Regions from separate parts of the Gluconobacter sp. OJA genome, predicted to be linked through region 3. Evidence: riboswitches for the same ligand, from Rfam matches in the RefSeq annotation. Region 3 holds a riboswitch; each other region holds the start of a gene.
The links. Region 3 has a riboswitch for cobalamin ahead of metE (5-methyltetrahydropteroyltriglutamate--homocysteine S-methyltransferase). Riboswitches for the same ligand answer to the same signal wherever they lie in the genome.

Region 1 (4,622 bases), on a different contig from region 3:
TGGCTGAGTTTCAATCAGGCGGCTTTGAATCCACTCGGCAACATCCGGGTTCTTCAGCGATGCGACATATAGAACATCTGTCGCGACCCCGCACTTTTCCAGTTCATCGGCAAGACCATCAATCGCTGCTGTATCGGCAGCCAGAAGGTGAGCGCGGTAGAAAACGATTGTGGCTCTTAGAGGAAAATCCGCAGTCGTCTGGCGATAAATTCCAGCTGCGGGAAGCGCCGCGGGTTGCCCTGAGACGTCTTCTCCATGCCCGGCAAGATGAGCCATGAGCAAAAGGGCGCGACGTGCATTCTCAGGACCACCTTCCCTCAGAAACCCCGTGAGTCTGGAATGGTTTGCTACTTCGATGCTGGACCACTCTTCAAGCCGTGCATCCTGACGGGCATCTCCGGGCAACAGAGCCAGTGGGATAGTGTTACTGCTACAAAAATTCCGGAGTTCTTCCGCCCCATAGCGCCAGTAATCCACGCCACCCAGAAGCCGGGCGATGACGCATCGGGACGATGCTATGGTCTGCTCAACGTATAAATCGACCGACATGGGGTGTCTGAGGCGAGCAAGATTGACCAACCGCAGTGAAAAGCCTGCGCCGTTCGGGGTCTGCTCGTTCAGATTGGAGTACGCCCGCTCAAGCGCCAGAAGATCGCTATCCGAGAAGGACAGAAACACGACGTCAGCAGGAGCATGACCGAGATCCTCGGCCACGTCCTGATCGTCTATTCCGTGTCGTTCCCGGACAAGCAGATGCATCAGGTCAGTCCGCCAGCAATGCGGCTTCGATGGCTGCGCGATCCAAGCCTGTCTGGCCAATTACCACAAGGCGCCCGTCCCGGCCTGTATCTGCAAGAGGTACATCAAATTCATGGCGGAAACGGGTCCCGACACCCTGCACGGCCAATCGCATTTTCTTACCCTGCACGGCTGCAAAGCCTTTCATGCGGAGGATATCGAATTGCCCCGCAACCTCGCTCAGGCGTTTGAGTAACGCTTCAGCACTTTTCTGCTCCGGAAGGACCACGACGAAACTCTCGAAGTCATCATGTTCGTGGTCATCTGCGCCATCATGATTGGACGGACGAGCCTGAAGATCGTCTTCGGCACCGGCACCAATTCCCAGCAGAACAGCGGGGTCCAGTCGTCCCTGTACTGCCCGCAGCGTAATAACTTTCCGCGGCACGGCCTCGGTAATGCCCTTTTCAACCGCATCAATCCCGGCTTCGTCCAGAAGATCAGTCTTGTTCAGAACAATAAGATCCGCCGCATTCAACTGATCTTCATAGACTTCAGCCAACGGGTTATCATGATCCAGCGAAGGGTCAGCCGCCTGCTGTGCGGCAACAGCTTCCGGATCGTCCGCAAAGCGACCAGCGGCGACAGCGGGTGCATCCACCAGCGTAATCACACCATCAACAGTCATGCGGGTACGGATCCCGGGCCAACTGAATGCCTTGAGAAGGGGCTTGGGCAGCGCAAGGCCAGATGTCTCGATCACGATGTGCTCTGGCGGATCAGGACGATCGATCAGAGCCTCCATGGTCGGAATGAAATCGTCTGCAACCGTGCAGCAGAGGCATCCGTTGGTGAGTTCGACGATATCCTCGTCAGCGCATCCTTCGATCCCGCAGGACCGCAGGATTTCACCGTCGATCCCAAGTGAACCGAACTCGTTCACGACGATTGCAATACGGCGCCCATCAGCCTGTGCGAGAAGATTTCGCAGAAGGGTTGTTTTCCCTGCCCCCAGAAAACCCGTGATGATCGTAACCGGAATCTTGCGACCGGAGCCTGAAACAGTCTGGGACATCATGAAAGTTCCTGTGAAGAAGACAATGAAGATGGAAGACGGGCGATAACCATATCAGAAAGCGATGCAGGTCGCTTTGACGGCATCACTGTTCCGGTTTTCGATGCTCGGTAAAGCTGAAGGTAAGCTAGCAGGTCAGACAGCTTTTCCGGACCAAGTTCACCTAGAACAAAAGTCCATTTTTCCGGCATGGAAAGCGTGGCAATACAGCCTCGGCTACAGGCTGCCATACATTCAACGGGCTGGACGCTGAAATCACCTTCAGCAGCCTGGCCAAGCAAGGCATCGTAGAGCTGTCGCCCCTGAACAGGATCATTCCCAACCGGTAGACCGCGACGACACGTCACACAGACGTGGAAAACTGGCGAAACGGATGATTGGCCCGTTTCAGGATAAGGCAGTGGATCTGCCATGGTTTCGTCTCTCTTGCAGCCACAACAGCATAACAAAAGGCGCGATGAAAGGCCTTCGCAATCGCGAAAGTGACACGCACATGATGGCGCGCCCTCACAGTCCGGGCACCCCGCCGGATCATGACACTTGGCTCAGATGGCAGGTCTCCTGACTCACGGCTGAGGCGCCATTGGCACCTCCTCTCCCACCGGGCCTTCCCAGATCGAAATCCAGTGGCTGCCTTTCCTGAAAGAAAGACTGGCAGGACAGAAAACCGTCCACAGTTGCGGGGGCAGTGCCGGGTTTGACCTACTTCTAAGGCCGCACCAGCTTCCCTTTTCATCCTCTTCTCAGAGGAACCATCAAACACTCTCCTATCTCTGGGATGAAAGCGTGTCAAAGCCCGGGAAATGGGCTTATTTCATTTTCAAAGACAAACCCGCCGCCACAAACAGCACTTCTCCGGCGACTGCGGCGATCTTCTGATGAAGAAGACCCGCTTCATCGCGGAAACGACGAGCCAGGGCATTGTCCGGGACAATTCCGAGCCCTACCTCGTTGCCCACAAGAACGGTCCGGCCTTTCCGTGTTTGCAACGCCTCGAGAAGATCTTTCGTCGCGGCGTGTATATTACGGTCTTCCAGAATGAGATTTGTCAGCCATAAAGTGAGGCAATCAACCAGAACCGGCGCACCCTGCTCGACCTGTAAAACACCAGCGATATCAAACGGCTCTTCAACTGTACGCCAGCCTTTGTTCCCACGGGTGGTACGGTGCAAATCTATCCTGGCCTGCATTTCTTCATCAAAAGCCCGACCGGTCGCGAGATAAACCCAAGGGGCCGGAAGACCAGTGATGATTGCCTCAGCGATCCTGCTTTTTCCTGACCTGGCGCCCCCGAGGACCAGTGACACATCCGGTAGTCCTGTTTGCGTGATGGTCTGTGCCACAATGTCTCCTGCGCCTTCTTCTTGCATGGTCCCTGATAACAGCACAAAAGACCTGTCATGCCACCGCACATCATGCCCTCGTTCTGTCAGCCTCCTTTCGCCAGCATGGCAGAACTTCGCAATGCCTGCCTGTCACTTCCAGACCCCGACCAAAAAGTCGCCGCCCTGATAGGGGAGCGAGATGCAACTCTGACCAAACCTCCCGGCAGCCTCGGGCGGTTGGAAGAGCTGTCCATTTGGCTCGGTGAATGGCAGGGCCATCAGAAACCAACGCTAGAGCACGTTCAGATAACGATTTTCGCAGGGAATCATGGTGTGGTCCGCCGGGGGGTATCTCCGTGGCCTTCGGATGTTACGGCCCAGATGGTGTCGAATTTCCAGCGTGGCGGCGCAGCAATCAATCAGCTTGCCCGAAATGCAGGTGCTGACCTTGCTGTTGTGCCCGTCCGAAATCTAATGGCCACGGCAGATTTTACCGCGACCCCAGCTATGGGCGAAGACGAATTCCTTGATGCGGTCTCGGTCGGATACACCGCCGTATCCCCCGCTCTGGATCTGTTTTGCCCAGGCGAAATGGGTATTGGCAACACAACCCCCTCCGCCGCACTTTGCGCAGCACTTCTGGGGGGTACAGGCGCGGACTGGGCAGGACGTGGAACGGGTCTCGATCAGGCGGGCGTTAACCTCAAGGCTTCTGTTATTGATGAGGCCCTGTGTCTGCACGCGGCGTCACTTAACGACCCCTTGGATGCCGCACGTTGTCTGGGTGGTTACGAACTGGCCGCCATACTGGGAAGTGTTCTGGCCGCCAGACACCATCGTATCCCGGTTCTGCTTGACGGCTTCGTCTGTACCGCAGCCGTGCTGCCATTGATCAAACTGACTGCCTCAGCACTCGACCACACAAAGCTCTCGCATTGTTCCGCTGAGGCTGGTCACCACAGGCTGGCAGATGCCCTCAGGCTGAAACCAATACTGGACCTGGGCTTGCGCCTCGGAGAGGCATCTGGGTCGGCCGTTGCCATTCCCATCCTCAGAGCGGCATTAGCCTGCCACAACGGTATGGCGACGTTCGCAGAGGCTGCCGTTTCCCAATCAGACGTTTCCATTCAATGAGGCTTTGGCGCACCATTCGGGAAGACATCGCCTGTGGTGCGGGCCTGCTGACCCGCCTCCCCTTGGGATGGCTGCGCGTCAGCGGACAGGACTGGTCTCTGGCGCGGTCTGTCTGGTGCTGGCCCCTGGTTGGGGCGCTTGTCGGTATTCTCAGCGCATCAGTGTTCTTGCTGCTGAGTGCCTTGAATGTTCCCTCTTTGGTAGCAGCAGCCTGGAGCGTTGGCCTACAAATTCTCTTAACCGGAGGCCTGCACGAAGACGGACTGGCGGATATGGCGGACGGCTGTGGTGGTGGCCATACTCCTGAAAAGCGCCTGACTATCATGCGCGATAGTCGTATCGGCAGCTAT
Region 2 (4,622 bases), on a different contig from region 3:
GAACACCGTCATACTGGGCCTGTAACGAGAAGCCGCGGGCAGTGTATCCGCCCGTTCCGTCGCCATACATATTGACGTTCACGCCCGCGACCTGTTTGAGCGCAGCATCAACCGTATTGAGGTTCTGGTCCTTCATCTGCTGGCTGCTGAGAACCGAAATGGATTGTGGAACGTCCAACGGTTTGAGGAGCATTTTCGTCGTAGAGACCGCAGAAACCGTGTAAGTGCCGGTACCATCCGTAGAGGCATTGCGGCGATGACCTTGCACCAGAAGCTGCTCAATGCTGCCTGGGGTCTCATCTTCTTGTGACGCGTGTTTCTGTTGCGTGCTCTGCGATTTTGATGAAGCGGAACGTTCCTCTTTAAGACCGGTCGTTGAAGCTGATTTCTTACGAGCTTCTGGAGATACGTCATCAGTGGTCGCGGCAAAGGCGCCATTCCACGTACCTGACAGCAAAAGTGCTGTAAAAAGCATTGGGCCTAGATGTGTACGTTGAGGAACGTTCGACGCTGGAAGTCTCATGGAAAGGGCTAACTGCCTCCTGGAAAATGAATTTTCACGAGAATTTCAGCTGACTTTCCCGTATTTCTAAAGTTACAAATGATATTCATTCTCAGAAACTTCAATCTTTAATTCACGCACCTTCGCAGTTGTTACATTGTAGGCAGCATTCCTGCGATGTTGAGCGGGCAAGTCATTCGTACAAAAAAATAATTATGAAACCGACTGTTTTTCAAGAATCGCTCCGTAAGAGACGTTTTCCTGTCGATTCAGCTAAGAATTGGCCTTCACGGTCTGCCTTTGAATGCCAAGCCCTTCGATTTCCAGCTCTACGACATCCCCTGGTTCGAGATAGACTGGGTGAGGCTTGATGCCCATTCCGACGCCGGCAGGTGTGCCTGTAGCAATAATATCGCCCGGCATCAGGGTCATGTAGTTGCTGACATGTGAAATGATTCTGCGGACGTCAAAGATCATGCCGGAGGTATGTCCCGTCTGTCGCCGGCGTCCGTTGACATCTAACCGCATGGAGAGTGCTTGCGGATCGGCGATTTCGTCGGTCGTCACAAGCCATGGTCCCAAAGGCCCGAATGAATCGCAGCCTTTGCCTTTGTCCCACTGGCTTGTCTGCATCTGAAATGAGCGTTCAGAGACATCATTGGCGACACAATATCCCGCAACATGCTCCAAAGCCTTCTCCGGGGAGACGTAAGACGCTTTTGTGCCAATAATGACTGCGAGTTCGACTTCCCAGTCCAATTTGGTGGCATGTTGGGGGACCAGAATACCATCGCTCGGACCCGTCAGGGCAGAGATGGCTTTCATGAAGACGATTGGCTCTGAGGGGAGGGGGAGGCCTGCTTCCTCGGCATGATCCCGATAGTTCAGGCCAATGCAGATATACTTTCCGGCACCTGAGAACGGAATACCGTAGCGTGGTGCTTCTGAAACGACAGGGAGAGTGTTCGGATTAATGGCTCGTAAGGCGTCAAGCTGCTCTGGAGACAGGTCGGCAGCCGTAATATCAGGCAGAATCCCTTTGAGGCTTCGCAGCATGCCAGTGTCATCAATGAGTCCGGGTGTTTCCTGATCCAAAGGACCAAAACGACAGAGCTTCATCCTGCGACACTTTCCGTCCAGAGTGGGGAAGCATGAGATTAGGCATGTTTTGTTTTCTCTTCCAAGGATCGAGGGGCCTCCATTGTTCAAATTGATAACTTCAGTTATTGATATGTTATAACATACGTGTTTGACTATATGGGAGTTTCGGTTATGCCCCTGCTCAATGATGGTTCCCCGGAAGGGGATGAAAAGGGAACGCAGTGAAATGCTGCGGCTGCCCCCGCAACTGTGAGCGGTGAGGCTGATCACGATGGGTTCTATGAACCCGGCCACTGGGGCGTCAGCCTTGGGAAGGCTCGCGATCTGCCGATGATCCGCAAGCCAGGAGACCTGCCATCGAAAATGGTCATGGACGAAGCGAAAGGGCGGGGTGCACCGGACGCAGCAGGATGTTTATCCTGCTCATCGTAGTGACGCATTGTTGAGTGAAGTTTGCGTTATCCATGAGGAAAATCAGTTTTGTCGGTGTGTTGCCCGTCGCGGCATTGACCGTTTTTCAGCCTGCGTTCGCCCAGACAGAAGACGTCAGGAAGGCGGCAGCCAAAGCGAAAGAAGAACACATTACGGCGCACGGTCGGGCGCAGCCGCTGAAGGATAGTGCTGTTATCGGGGGCAGGCTTGGGCTGACGGTTCAACATAATCCTGCGACGATCAATGTGATTCAGCGCAGCGTGATGGAACAGCGAGGTTATGCGCACGCTGAAGACGCCGCAGACAGTGCACCGGGTGTTTCTTCCGGTGGATCGCCAGGAAGTCCGGCGCAGATGATGATGCGTGGCTTCAGCGGAAATCAGGTTTTGATCCTGAGGGACGGAATTTATTATGGCCCGACCACGATGGTGAACCGTCCGCTCAACAGCTTTAATCTTGAGAGCGTTCAGATTCTCAAGGGGCCGTCGTCTGTTCTGTACGGGCAGGGCGCTGTTGGCGGCACTGTGGACATGCGAACGCGTGACCCTGCGTTTGATGGGCCGCATGCTAATGCGCTGGTATCTTATGGCAGTTTCAATACGTGGAATGCTGGCGTGGGCGGTTCGGTTCCCATTACTGACACTTTGGCCATTCGAAGTGATTTCAGTCGTACCTCGTCTGATGGATACGTTGCTGGCGCAGACCCACACAGCAACGATTTCACGACAACGTTGCTCTGGCACCCTTCGAAGAAGTTTACAGCTCGCTTTGGCGTCGACTATCTGACAGATCGCTTATCGACGTACTATGGAACCCCTTTGATCCCGCTGGCTCAGGTCCATGATGGCGTAGGCGGCCTGCTGTCGTCTTCCAAGGGATTAGGCGTAAGCCGGTCATCGCTCTGGCGGTATTACAATGCCAAGGATGCAAAAGCTGGCTCGGTTAATTTGACTCCGACGCTCCATCTGACGTGGCAGCCAACGGAGAACATGACGTTCCACAATAAAACCTATGTCCTTTATGCCAAGCGCAACTGGAATAACGCTGAATCCTACAGCTATATCGGTTCAGCCGGGCAGACGGACGCAGCGGGAAATGCCATTGCACCCGGTCGGGTCGGCCGGGATCGGTTCTATGTTTATATGAACCAGCATCAGGTTGGTGACACGCTGGATGGCCAGTTTGATTTCCACGTTTTCGGAATGAAGAACCGTCTGGTCGTCGGTGGAGACGCGTATTATGTGCGGCTCATCCGAAACCGTGGTTTTCCGGATGCGACATATGCGGACAGTGTTTCTCTAAGTAGTCCTGAGAGTACGGCCGTCGAGAGTTTTGCGGGAGAATATCCGTATACGAAATCTCCCACAACCATGGTGGACGCAGGTATCTTCATGGAAGACGTCCTGACCGTGAGGGACAATCTGCGTGTAGTGGGTGGATTTCGCTATGACTGGCTGAAACTGGACCGCCAGAATTATAGCCAGTCCGGTGCGTTCAATCCTGCGACCAGCTTTAAGGGGAACTACAATCCTGCCAACTTCAGGATTGGCCCTGTTTATGATCTGACAGATAACATCAGCCTTTACGGCGTGTACACAACGGCTGAAGATCCGCCGGGCTCCAATATCTTCCTGGTTAATAAAGGCCAGTTTTCACGCCTGAGTCAGTCCAGGCAGGGAGAAATCGGCGCCAAGGGTTCTTTCTGGAAAGGGCGCCTGTCCTCTACGCTGTCTCTGTACGATATCCGCCGTACCCGAGTTCTCGTTGCTACCGGTGTGGACAGCGTGGCAACGGCGGGCGTTCAGAAGTCACGGGGTTTGGAATGGCAGGGAGACCTCACGCTGGGGAAACACTGGAGCCTGTCGGGAAATGTTGCCTATACGTGGTCTCGTTATGGATCATTCCATCCTTCAGCGTCAGTGAATGCCTCCGGGAACGAGGTTCCGAACGTTCCGGCTGTAACGGCCAACCTGTGGGGTGTCTGGTCCCGGGTTGCGGATTTGCCGGTCGATCTGGGGGCTGGCATGCGTTACGTATCTGCCCGCAAGGGCGATTATGCCAACACCTTGAGTCTGAAAGACTATGCGCTCGTCAATCTTTTCGCGGCATGGCACGCCTATCGTGGCGTGACGGTTTATGGCCGGGTAGACAATGTGGGAAACAAGCACTTCATTCAGTGGGCTGATACCAGTTATCCGAGTGAAGTGATGTTGGGGGCGCCGCGGTCCTTCTCGATCAGTGTTCAGGCCGGTTTCTGATCGTGCCTGAGGTTGTGCTTCAGACACATGGTGCCGGGTATGACTGCATAGTCTCTTTGACGGATTGCTCCGTCAGGGAGGGTGAGCATGTTGCACTCATCGGCCCCAATGGTGCTGGGAAAAGCACGCTGCTGAGGCTCCTCGCTGGATTAATTTCGCCCACGGAAGGGGAGATATTTCTGGAAGGAACGCTGCTCAGCACCCTTTCCAGACCAGCGGTAGCGTGCAAGATTGCATGGCTTTCCCAGACCGATGATGTAACACCTGAACTCATAGTTGAGGATTATATCGCACTTGGCCGTCTCCCGTTTCGAGGCACTCCTCAGGCA
Region 3 (4,622 bases):
GATGGGCGAAAACATTGCCGATCTTGGTGGCCTGACGCTGGCGCTGGATGCTTACCATGCCTCCCTGAATGGGAAGCCTGCTCCCGTCATTGATGGTCTGACGGGCGATCAGCGCGTGTTCATGGGGTGGGCACAGGTCTGGCGTGAGAAGGTTCGTCCGGACACGGAGAAGCAGATGGTGGTCATTGATCCGCACTCGCCGCCGAAAGCTCGCGTAAACATCCCGATGCACAACGTGGACCTCTGGTACAAGGCCTGGAACGTGCAGCCGGGTGACAAGCTCTATCTGACCCCGGATCAGCGCGTCAAAATCTGGTAATTGCGTATGATGGGGTGGTGATCCACCCCATCTACTCGCTGGTTTACGGACGCATATAATGGGCTGCCGCAACCATGTTGAGGAGCGCAGCTTTCGTCTCCGGCCATTTGCGGGTTTTCAGTCCGCAATCCGGATTGACCCAGAGGGCATCCGGGCTGATGGTTTTGCTGGCAGCTCGAAGCAGGTCCACCATTTCCTCGACAGACGGCACGCGTGGGGAATGGATATCGTAAACGCCCGGCCCGATTTCCGCAGGGTAGCGATAGGCTGCGAACGCATCGAGTAGTTCCATGCGGGAGCGGGCGGTTTCAATCGAAATCACATCCGCATCCATTGCGCCAATGGCGGCAATGATATCGTTGAATTCCGAGTAGCACATATGGGTGTGGATCTGTGTGGCGTCCTGCACACCCGAGGCTGAAATGCGGAAGCTCTCCACGGCCCAGTCCAGATAGGATTGCCAGTCTGCGCGACGGAGCGGCAGGCCTTCACGCAAGGCGGCTTCATCAATCTGGATGATGCCGCACCCGGCTTTTTCCAGATCGCACACTTCATCCCGGATCGCGAAAGCGATCTGTCGGCATGTTTCCGCACGCGGTTGATCGTCTCGCACGAAAGACCAGTTCAGGATCGTGACAGGCCCCGTCAGCATACCTTTCATCGGGCGTTTGGTGATGGATTGGGCGTATTCCCACCATTCAACCGTCATGGCTTTTGGGCGTGACACATCCCCGAAAATGATGGGCGGCCGGACATAGCGGGACCCGTAGGACTGAACCCAGGCGTGCTTCGTGAACGCAAAGCCGGAAAGCTGCTCCCCGAAATACTGCACCATGTCATTGCGCTCAAACTCGCCATGCACCAGCACATCAAGATCAATCTCTTCCTGCCAGCAGATGGTCCGGGCGGTTTCTTCCCGCAGGAAGGCTTCGTAAGCCTCGGAAGAGAGCTCTCCTCGTGTATGATCCGCACGGGCTTTGCGGACTTCAGTTGTCTGGGGGAAAGAACCGATGGTTGTGGTTGGATATAGAGGCAGCCTGAGGCTGGCCTGTTGCAACGGACGGCGCGCGGGGAAGGGTGAATGGCGCTGGGCGAGAGCTGGATTGCGATCCGCAGAGCGTGTCTGAACGGCAGGATTGTTGATTTTCGTGGAAGAGTGACGCGCCTGAAGAGCCGCAGCATTTTCGGCTAAAATGGTTTGCACAACGCCCCGGCCTTCATTCAGGGCGCGCGCCAGTGTGTGCAACTCCTCGATTTTTTGAACGGCGAATGCGAGCCAGGATTTTACATCCGCGTCCAGATCTGTCTCCCGTTCCAGGTCAATGGGTGTGTGGAGGAGAGAGCAGGACGGAGCAAGGATCAGGTCACGCTGGCGCGCCAGCGGTTCAAGATGGTCCAGAAGCGCGTTCAGATCGGCCTTCCAGATATTCCGCCCATCCACTACGCCGAGAGACAGCAGCAGGTCTGGCCGTGCTTTCTCCAGAATAGATGCAAGTTGTTCGGGAGCGCGGACAAGGTCCACATGCAGCCCGTGAACTGGCAGGCTGAGGGCGATGCCCTGATTGTCTCCGAGCGCGCCGAAGTATGTGGCGAGCATCAGTTTGAGGTCTGGAACAGCGGCTGTCAGAGTGTTGTAGGTCGTCTTAAAAACTGCGGCAGCATTTCCCGGCAGATCCAGAACAAGGCAGGGCTCGTCAATCTGAACCCAATCTGCGCCTTCTGCTCGGAGGGCGTTTAGAACCCGTTCATAAACGGGCAGCAAGGCAGGGAGCAGATCAAGGCGATCAAACGCCGGGCCGTCACATTTTCCCAGAAGCAGGAAACTGACAGGGCCGAGCAGAACAGGGCGTGTCTCAATCCCAAGCGCCTTGGCTTCCCGATATTCGTCCACCGCTTTTGTGGAGGCGAGGCGGAACGTCTGGTCTGCTGCGAATTGCGGAACAAGGTAATGGTAGTTCGTGTCAAACCACTTGGTCATTTCGGCGGCAGGGGTGTCATGAGCATGACCGCAGCCACACTCTTCGGATGTCGTCTGGGAGCCGCGCGCCATGGCGAAGTAGGTTCCCAAGTCCACCTTGCCCTGCACGTTGCCGTAAATGGCGGGAACAGCACCGACCATTGCGGATGTATCCAGCACATGATCGTAAAGCGAAAAATCGTTGGAAGGGATGATCTCTGCGCCGAGGTCTTTCTGGCGCTGCCAGGCTGACGCCCGAAGGGACGCGGCTGTGGAAAGCAGATCATCGGCGGAAGAATTCCCCGCCCAGTACTGTTCAAGAGCGGTTTTCAGTTCACGGCGGGTGCCGATACGCGGAAAGCCCAAAGTTGCGACGCGGACGGTCATGAAAGCCTCGACAGGTTCGTGGCAGTGCGCTCGCAGGGCATGCAGGATCATTCACGCCCCGAACAGGAAATGTGCGGCGTGGAGACATGCGTGACCCGTCCGGAACGCCCCGCCGGAGGATGTTATGTGCCGTGGCAGGTCTCCTGGCTTACGGGTCTCCGCGCTGATTCCGCCTTCCCGGACTTTCGCCCAGTGGCCTCTGTGGAATCGGCACTCGCCGCTGACAGTTGCGGGGGCAGCGCCGGATTTGCACCGGCTTCCCTCTTAGCCACGCCGGATGCGTGAACATCCGACATGGAACCATGACAAGCCTTATGACTGCCGCATGTTCTGAAAAAGAGTCAATAGCTCTTGCTCATATAAAGAACTCCTTATATGTAAATTCGTATGGAACAGGCCCTCATTATTTTCCAGGCACTGGCAGACATGACGCGTCTACGGATTCTGGCCCTTCTGCGCGAGATGGAACTGTCCATCGGCGAGGTGGCGCAGGTGCTCGGGCAAAGTCAGCCTCGCGTGTCACGGCATGTGAAGATCCTGGCAGATGCGGCATTAATTGAGCGCCGCAAGGAAGGAAGTTGGGTCTTTCTGACTTTGGGTATTCCGGAACGTCTGGAGCCTGTCTTTATGGCGCTGGATCGATGGACTGCGCGGGAACCGGCGGAAATCCGTGCGGATCGTATTCGCTTGCAGGCCATTCGGGATGTTCGTGCGCTCGCGGCGGAAGACTGGTTTGAAACCCACGCGGCAGAATGGGACGCATTGCGTTCCTTGCATGTGTCCGAACAGGAGGTCGAAGCAGCGATCGTAAAGACGCTTTCAGCATCTCCGATCGGCCGGCTCGTGGATATAGGCACGGGAACAGGTCGCATGATGGAGCTGCTGGGGGCCGGCGCTCAAACAGTCATCGGGTTTGATCGCAGTCCTGCCATGCTGCGATTGGCGCGGACCAAGCTTGCGGAAGCTGGTCTGGAGCAGGCTGATCTGCGGCAGGGGGACTTTCAGGCCCTTCCGTTGCCGGAGCATTCAGCCGATGTCGCAGTCATGCATCAGGTTCTGCATTATGCACAGCATCCGGCTGCTGTAATTGCGGAAGCCGCGCGTATTCTGGATGCCAACGGTCGCTTACTGATTATCGATTTTGCCTCCCATAGCCGGGAAGAACTTCGCACACGGGATGCGCATGTTCGGCTTGGATTTACCGATGCGCAGATGGCGACGTGGTTTCGCGCTGCCGGTCTGGTTCCCGCCGAGCCAGTAGCTCTTGAAGGCGAGCTGACCGTGAAACTCTGGCTCGGCCAACGCCCCAACTAAGCTGAATTATTGAATAAGGAGCTGGCGTGATGCCCGCACAGACAGGGCCTCTGCCCGCAATTTCGTTCGAATTTTTCCCTGCAAAGTCGGAAAAGGCAGCCGCCACACTGCTGGAAAACGCAAAAACGCTAGCTGCTTTGGGTCCGCAGTTTATGTCCGTGACGTATGGGGCAGGTGGGTCAACACGGGACCGCACCCTGGCCACCCTGAAAGGCATGGTTCGGGAAACTGGCGCGCCAATGGCTGGGCATCTGACCTGCGTGGGAGCCTCCAAAGAAGACGTCAATGCCGTGGCGCAGGCGTACTGGGACGCGGGTGTGAAGCACATTGTGGCCCTGCGTGGTGATCCGCCACCGTCAGCCGGGGGCGTCTATGAGCCTCACCCGGAAGGCTACGCGGGGGCTGTGGATCTGGTGCGCGGATTGAAGGAGATTGCGCCGTTCGAAATCTCCGTTGCGGCGTATCCGGAAACGCATCCTGCCGCGCTCAGTCCTCAGTCGGATCTGGAGCATCTGCGGGCTAAGATTGATGCTGGCGCGGACCGGGCTTTGACGCAGTTCTTCTTCGAAGCAGACACATTTCTACGCTTCCGGGACCGTGCTGCGGCCATTGGAATCGAGCGGCCGATCGTGCCGGGTATTCTTC

Region 1: it holds a riboswitch for cobalamin, as region 3 does, so the genes downstream of both, ABDK75_RS08325 (DUF1636 domain-containing protein) here and metE (5-methyltetrahydropteroyltriglutamate--homocysteine S-methyltransferase) in region 3, are expected to answer to the same signal.
Region 2: it holds a riboswitch for cobalamin, as region 3 does, so the genes downstream of both, ABDK75_RS08205 (TonB-dependent siderophore receptor) here and metE (5-methyltetrahydropteroyltriglutamate--homocysteine S-methyltransferase) in region 3, are expected to answer to the same signal.

The regions. Positions count from the first base shown of each region.
Region 1 covers NZ_JBDIWI010000001.1:1,814,285-1,818,906, forward strand. Annotated here, with positions in the region: gene cobN (cobaltochelatase subunit CobN) at 1-759, opposite strand, end outside; gene cobW (cobalamin biosynthesis protein CobW) at 764-1,816, opposite strand; gene ABDK75_RS08325 (DUF1636 domain-containing protein) at 1,813-2,226, opposite strand; cobalamin riboswitch at 2,347-2,585, opposite strand; gene cobU (bifunctional adenosylcobinamide kinase/adenosylcobinamide-phosphate guanylyltransferase) at 2,623-3,183, opposite strand; gene cobT (nicotinate-nucleotide--dimethylbenzimidazole phosphoribosyltransferase) at 3,214-4,272, shown strand; gene cobS (adenosylcobinamide-GDP ribazoletransferase) at 4,269-4,622, shown strand, end outside.
Region 2 covers NZ_JBDIWI010000001.1:1,785,590-1,790,211, reverse strand. Annotated here, with positions in the region: gene ABDK75_RS08215 (TonB-dependent siderophore receptor) at 1-475, opposite strand, end outside; gene ABDK75_RS08210 (fumarylacetoacetate hydrolase family protein) at 776-1,621, opposite strand; cobalamin riboswitch at 1,775-1,977, shown strand; gene ABDK75_RS08205 (TonB-dependent siderophore receptor) at 2,068-4,293, shown strand; gene ABDK75_RS08200 (ABC transporter ATP-binding protein) at 4,296-4,622, shown strand, end outside.
Region 3 covers NZ_JBDIWI010000002.1:361,118-365,739, reverse strand. Annotated here, with positions in the region: gene ABDK75_RS12140 (M13 family metallopeptidase) at 1-319, shown strand, start outside; gene metE (5-methyltetrahydropteroyltriglutamate--homocysteine S-methyltransferase) at 363-2,663, opposite strand; cobalamin riboswitch at 2,779-2,983, opposite strand; gene ABDK75_RS12130 (metalloregulator ArsR/SmtB family transcription factor) at 3,051-3,977, shown strand; gene metF (methylenetetrahydrofolate reductase [NAD(P)H]) at 4,007-4,622, shown strand, end outside.